3 regions of the Paenibacillus sp. RU5M genome follow, and region 1 is predicted to be linked to each of the others. Evidence: a T-box and tRNA genes for the amino acid it is inferred to sense, from the RefSeq annotation. Region 1 holds a T-box; the other regions hold tRNA genes.
The links. A T-box is a leader RNA that pairs with one kind of tRNA and senses whether it is charged. The one in region 1 lies ahead of leuS (leucine--tRNA ligase), so its partner is inferred to be a tRNA-Leu.

Region 1 (2,279 bases):
ACGCTGACGGCTGAACAGCCAATCGCGCAGACGATAGGTTACCTTGCCTTGTCCCTTACCGTTCTCTTCCAACCAGGCAATCATCTTAGCAATCGCTTCTTCGTTGTTCAATCCGTTCAGGAAATCGGAGTTCACATGCGGTCCGTCTCCGGAATACGCTTCTTGTGTCACGTCGCCACCCTGTACAACCTCGATGATGTCCAGACCAAACTGTTTCGCAAACTCCCAGTCACGAGCGTCATGTCCCGGAACGGCCATGATCGCCCCTGTGCCGTATCCAGCCAGAACATAATCGGCGATCCAGATTGGCACCTTCGCTCCGTTTACCGGATTGATTGCATAAGTTCCTGTGAACACACCCGTTTTGTCTTTAGCCAAATCAGTACGTTCCAGATCACTCTTGCGAGCAGCCTGTTCCTGATATGCCTTGATTGCTTCACGCTGTTCAGCTGTTGTAATGACTTCCACCAGCTCATGCTCAGGTGCCAATACAGCATAACTTGCACCAAACAAAGTATCTGCACGTGTCGTAAACACTTTAATAACTTCTTCATGACCCTCAATGGCAAAAGTAACTTCCGCCCCGGTCGATTTGCCGATCCAGTTGCGCTGCATATCCTTAATACTTTCCGACCAGTCCAGCTCTTCCAGGTCTTCCAGCAAACGCTCTGCATATTCTGTAATTCTCAATACCCACTGGCGCATCGGTTTACGAACGACCGGATGTCCACCACGCTCACTCTTACCGTCGATAACTTCTTCGTTCGCCAGTACCGTTCCCAAAGCTTCGCACCAGTTCACAGGCACTTCATCTACATAAGCCAGGCCTTTATTGTACAACTGGATGAAGATCCATTGCGTCCATTTGTAATAGTCAGGGTCTGTTGTGCTGATCTCCCGATCCCAGTCATATGAGAAACCCAGTGATTTGATCTGGCGACGGAAATTGTCAATATTGCGGAATGTAATATCCCGTGGATGCTCACCAGTATCCAATGCATGCTGCTCAGCAGGCAGGCCGAAAGCGTCCCAACCCATTGGATGCAATACATTGAAACCGCGCATACGTTTGTAACGGGATACGATATCCGTTGCCGTATATCCTTCCGGGTGACCTACATGCAGACCTGAGCCGGATGGATACGGAAACATATCCAGGGCATAAAACTTCGGTTTAGCCGGGTCTTCACCCGTTTTAAACGTTTTATTGTCATCCCAGTATTGCTGCCAACTTTTCTCCATGTCTTGTGGCTTATAGCCGTGTTTAGGCTGTTGATTCTCACTCATCTATTGTTCCTCCTCTTGGTTATTCGCTTTTATTGCAACAAAAAAACCTCAGCATCCCGTAGCGTTTGCAGCGCTAGGGACGAGAGGTTGAATTCCCGTGGTACCACCCTAGTTAGCGGACGAACGTGCTTCGTCATCCACTCCCTTTGGACCTGTAACGGCGGTTAACCGATGCGGATTTCCATTCCTGAGCCCGAATGTAACTTCGGTCATTTGCAAGATGGTGTAATCACCGCATTTCTCCAAGGCGAGTTCGTGAAATACTGTCAACCGACTTGCACCAAGCGCCGGCTCTCTGTCATGTACAGGATTCACTACTGATCCTTATCATCGAAATATGTATACGATATGATCGGAAACATTATATAAAAAAGCAGCATTAAAGTCAATATTACACTGTCTGTTGAGTATAAGCAATGCTATGCATCAGTATACACATTAAGACGACTGGAATCGCTTGATTCCTTCTTCTAGATTATCAATCGACCACTGAATGTGTTCCTTGTTCTCGTATTGACGATACGGACACTCGATTCTCAGCGCCAGATCAAAGTACAGATCATATAAACTTCTTCTTTTTCGTTCACTATCTGTTGTAACTGCTCTTCCATATCCTTTGAGGAATCCCAGTGTATTATTAAAATGACTGAAATAGTGCTCCATGAGAGGATCTGCCCAAAGGGAACGTTCAAAATCGATAATAGCCGTGATTTTCCCCGCTTCTACAAATACATTCCCATCCCACAAATCCCAATGTACAAGCACAGGCTCTTTGACATCATCCAGCACATCCGATTTTTCTTGAATCAAACGCTCCAGTTCCTCATAACGAATCGAAAATTCCAAACCCGCTGCCTTGCTATCTGCAAGCATATCATCCATTAGGCACAGGAAAGCTTCTTTCCACGTCGTATAATGCGATTTCTTTGAGGAAAAGTAACCAAACTTCTCTCCTTTAATTTCATTGATCCGACGATTGTACGCACCCAGCT
Region 2 (2,279 bases), on a different contig from region 1:
TTGATACCCCACTCGCCAAGAAGATCCGCGATGGAGTCAATGTACTTCTGTGAGCAAGGGTTCGAAAAATCAATTTTGTACGTGTACGAATCCCAAGCATCCATAACAACGAGCGGTTTTACTGCAATATCTTGCATACGACATGCCCCGCCCGACCCATAAACCTCAAGATTTTTATCATAGGCGGTGATTGATAATCCCGGAATCAGATAGATTCCGATCTTCTGTCCGTTATTATGGACGTAATCAATGACCTCCTGAAATCCATTTGGATAAAGAACAGTACTCGGAATAGGACGGCCGTATTCATCTTCGTCACCGTTCCAGCCAGCATCAATATTAATGTATTCATATCCATGGGCTTGAAGCTTCTCACGCATGGCGTCCGATTGCTTCTTTATACTCTCGGCCGATGTCCAGTTACCCGGCCCGTCATATACCTGCATGCTGTAACTGCTCCAACCCATATACGGCTTTTGGGCCAGACTCTTATCTGCTGCTTGTGCCACATTACCTGTCGTTCCCATAATCCCGAACTGCACCGCCGCAATCATAAATACCATGAAACACATTGCCATCCTTTTTCCGATTCGTTTCAAATTATCCCTACCCCCTCTGAATTTGGTCATTCAAATTCCTGTTGATAGCGCTTCCACACGAGAAGAGAATAGTGGATGAGGCATTCCCAAGATAGGTACAATTCGGTATTTTACGTACAATTAACCTGAAATATAGGGGCAAACCGTCGCAGAACAAACATATTTCCATTAATGGATAAATAAACAAATGGAAACTTCATTTTTGCTCAAGCCGAGGGAATGGGTTGAAAAGAATCAGGAAAAGCAAAGATCAAAATCTGTAAACAAATAAAAAAGGTTCCTAGAGTGGCAGCAATGCCATTCTAGGAACCTTTTTCGTGTTACATATGATGCGGTCGAGAGGACTCGAACCTCCACGGGGGTTAGCCCACACGGACCTGAACCGTGCGCGTCTGCCAATTCCGCCACGACCGCGTATGTCTTATCTCCGAGAAATTATATCGCGGCGACAAGAGATAATATATCATGTGCAGGTAATTAGTGTCAACAAAAAAAATATAATTTCGCCTTCAATGATAAAGCTTTTTATAAATTATATCTTTGAAGGCCAGTTGCCATACCAGGCATACCCGCCTCTTCTTTCCTTATCGATATCGCTGAGTTTGTATTTCACAACCCCATCACGTCCTACGAAGATCGGTTTATCCGTTCCAATTTCGTAAAAACGTGCCCAAATTGGCGATGCACCTGAATCAGCTACGAGTTTGCTATCTCCGTTTTCTCTGACATACTTGTATCCTGTAATTTTCACGTTGTTGAACCAGGCTTCTGCCGCTTGAATGTAAGCCTTAATTTTCGAGTTCGACGGTCTTGTTTTCAAAAACTTTACAATCGTACTGCTCTCTCCAGCACTTAGAGAAGGCACTTCATATATCCTTGCTCCTGCAGGTTTTAGGGAGCTGGAATCATGCTGCTGTCCCCATGCAGTCAGTTTACCATTTGCTACAACCTGTGTATTGAGAATAGCATCTACACCTTTGGCAACTGATTTTTTACTGCGATCCGCAAGAGAGCTGTCGATGAATGAGAAATCACCTTTACGTGCACCTACTTCATCCAGCATGTACATGACATTAATCATGGCATCGTCGTTGAAGGTAATGTGTTTGTGATAGCCTGAGCTCTGGTATACTTGTGGCCATCCTCCATTGGAGTACTGCATACTTAACAAAAAGTTGATTCCTTTGATGGCAGCAGCCGAATATCGCGGATCATTTGTCTTTTTAAATTCCTTGGCTAATCTTCTAATTTCTGAGTATGTAGCTTTATTATCAATCGTAGATTTGGCCCACTCACCACTTGTTTCTTTGTAATCCTTCTTCCATCCCCCGTCAGGACGTTGATTCTTCAAAATATCTGAGATACTTGCTGTCGTTCCAGATGCGTCTGCAGCAGATACCTTAGCAGCAGGCTGAAATACCATTCCGACAACAGAGAAAACCATTGTACATGCCATTACCAAAGATGCAAACCTTGCTTGTGCCTTCAACATCGTTTAGAACACTCCCCAATTCATTTTCTGCAAACTGTTTTCCTTGAGCGTCTCCCCTCCTTATATTTGTTTTTAAACTCAAACTATTTCTTTTCATCCAATAAGTGGATTAGATAAAAAGAATTCTATGCAAAACAATGAATTTTGTCAATAATTGCAACAATATGTAACAAATTCTTTGTCTTAAC
Region 3 (2,279 bases), on a different contig from region 1:
TGGAATAGTAATTCGATATGTCAATAATTTCAATGGTTAATTTGTCTTCTTTATCTAGTCTATCAGAACTAGGTATAGATTTCCAGATCAGAAATTAAATTTTACATAGGTGAAAGGACTTATTATATGATATCCGTTTTTGAAGAAGCAACCAGGGTTATATAAGGGTAAAAGGAGGGGGAAGTATAATGACACAATTGCTGATCGGACTCGTACGCACGGAGAATGAAGCCATTATCATGTTAAATAAATTGAAAGAGGAAGGTATAGCAGATAAATATTTGGGTGCGGTAGCCAAAGAACAGGTTAATCTCGAAGTGGTAAGCGAGAAGACTGGTTTGCCTATGCCTCTGAAGGGCGCAGGAACAGACGGTGCACTAGGCGTGCTTAAAGGGGTGCTTGCTGGTCTGGGCAAGCGGATGGATCAGACGATGTCCATCGGAAAAGCGGTACGCAAACTTGCAGGCAACGAGATTGGAAATGAGACGGATGATCTGGTGCTTACCTTAACAGAAGCAGGGGTCTCTGAAGAAGATGCTAATTACTATGAAGATTGGCTGGTGCAGGGGCATATCCTGGTGGTTGTGGAATGCAGCGAGGAAGAGGCAGCCCGAATTGCACCTATTCTTCTTTTTTAGTTTAATTTAAGCCTGATTTTAGGTTTCTTTAATGTTGGGGAGGTATTCTTATTTCACACCTCCCTTAATATAGATGGTTTAAAGAAAGTTCGGGACCGCAACTCGAACTTTCTAGGCACTGCTCGCTAACGCTGGCAGTGCCTGTTTCATTTTTTTGGATAATTTTATATTAAGGTATTGCAAAGCTATAAATTTCATGGTAAGATATTTCTTGTCGCCAAGAAATACATACCCATGCCGGGGTGGCGGAATTGGCAGACGCACAGGACTTAAAATCCTGCGGTAGGTGACTACCGTACCGGTTCGATCCCGGTCCTCGGCATCCTAAGAACAAGGGTTTCAGCTCGTTAGAGCTGGAACCCTTGTTTCTTTTTAAGATGGTTTGCTAAATTTTAGGTCGCTGGATTCTTTTTCTAAAAACCTCTTTACGACTACTTTTTTGCCGTACTTTACTCGAACCTCATTAATTGAGATTGTCTTCTCTTCGAAATTGATGCAATCCCACTTTAACCCAAGAGCCTCAGAACGTCGGAGTCCGTAATGAGCTTCGATATATACTACCGTCATCTTTGTGCCAATGTATGAGATCATGGTGTTTTTTTTCTTGGCTCTTTAACCGTAGGGAAACACTCGGAAAGTTCTTAAGCAAAATATTTTGTTGTGTTATCATTACTTTTCCTCAATGATTTAGACTCTTGTTCTTTGACCTTGTGCATATTTTTCCTCCTGATTTTTTCTGATTGTCATTTGAATAATATAGATTTCAAAATTTGAAGTTTACGACATATTTATATTGTCTCCTTAAATAGAACGTTTGTTTGGAAGGAGATGGTAGAATATTGGCGAATTATGTATTTTGACTCACTTATTTTTGTGTCTAATGGTAGTTCAAAATATAATTACTGGTTCTTTAGGAGGTGACTAACCTGTCAACAAGTATTCACTCTGCTCAAGCCCCTTACTTAGGTTATCGCTTTGAGCCATTTTATGCTCTTATTGTGTTATGGAATGAATCAAGAGATGATTTGGATGAGGTTTACATAGAAGCTGATGATGATATTGCTTTGAAGACAAAAGATACTACAAAATTATATCAGTTAAAACATTCAACAAATCGTCCTTCTTCACTTACACTAAAAAATGAAGGTTTTTGGAAAACAATAAGAATTTGGTCTAAATTTGCTTCTCTTGACAAGTATGAGTTGTTTTTTGTCACGAATGATACTATTTCTGCTGATAATCCATTAGCAAAATTGATAAACGGTGAAGGACAAAGACAAAATATTGTTGATTTGATGACTGAGGAAGCACAACGAGTGATTGATATACGAGAGAAAGCGATATTAGCTAAGGATGCAACCCTACCGTATGAGACAAAGATACATGGGTGCCAATCTTTTATGGAGTTATCACCGGGGAATCGACTTTCCTTAATAGATAAAATAACAATCCGACCAAATAACTTCCATATTTTTCAGGTTTATAACGAAGTTGTTAAAAAATTGGAGTCTATGGTAGGAATTAATTTGAGGCCGAAAATAGCCGACCGATTACTGGAGTGGTGGGACATGAGATCATTGAATCCTAAAGAGCCCATTCGTAAGGATGAATTATTATTTCAATTGCAAAGTCTAATGGGGC

Region 2: it encodes a tRNA-Leu, which carries the amino acid that the T-box ahead of leuS (leucine--tRNA ligase) is inferred to sense. The anticodon was not compared.
Region 3: it encodes a tRNA-Leu, which carries the amino acid that the T-box ahead of leuS (leucine--tRNA ligase) is inferred to sense. The anticodon was not compared.

Annotation. Positions count from the first base shown of each region.
Region 1 is NZ_OBQM01000007.1:173,059-175,337, forward strand. It holds gene leuS (leucine--tRNA ligase) at 1-1,287, opposite strand, end outside; T-box leader at 1,360-1,627, opposite strand; gene CRO25_RS20455 (phosphotransferase family protein) at 1,726-2,279, opposite strand, start outside.
Region 2 is NZ_OBQM01000002.1:944,274-946,552, forward strand. It holds gene CRO25_RS10075 (X2-like carbohydrate binding domain-containing protein) at 1-599, opposite strand, end outside; tRNA gene CRO25_RS10080 (tRNA-Leu) at 930-1,013, opposite strand; gene pelA (pectate lyase) at 1,132-2,091, opposite strand.
Region 3 is NZ_OBQM01000001.1:434-2,712, forward strand. It holds gene CRO25_RS00010 (general stress protein) at 189-638, shown strand; tRNA gene CRO25_RS00015 (tRNA-Leu) at 875-960, shown strand; gene CRO25_RS00025 (ABC-three component system protein) at 1,556-2,279, shown strand, end outside.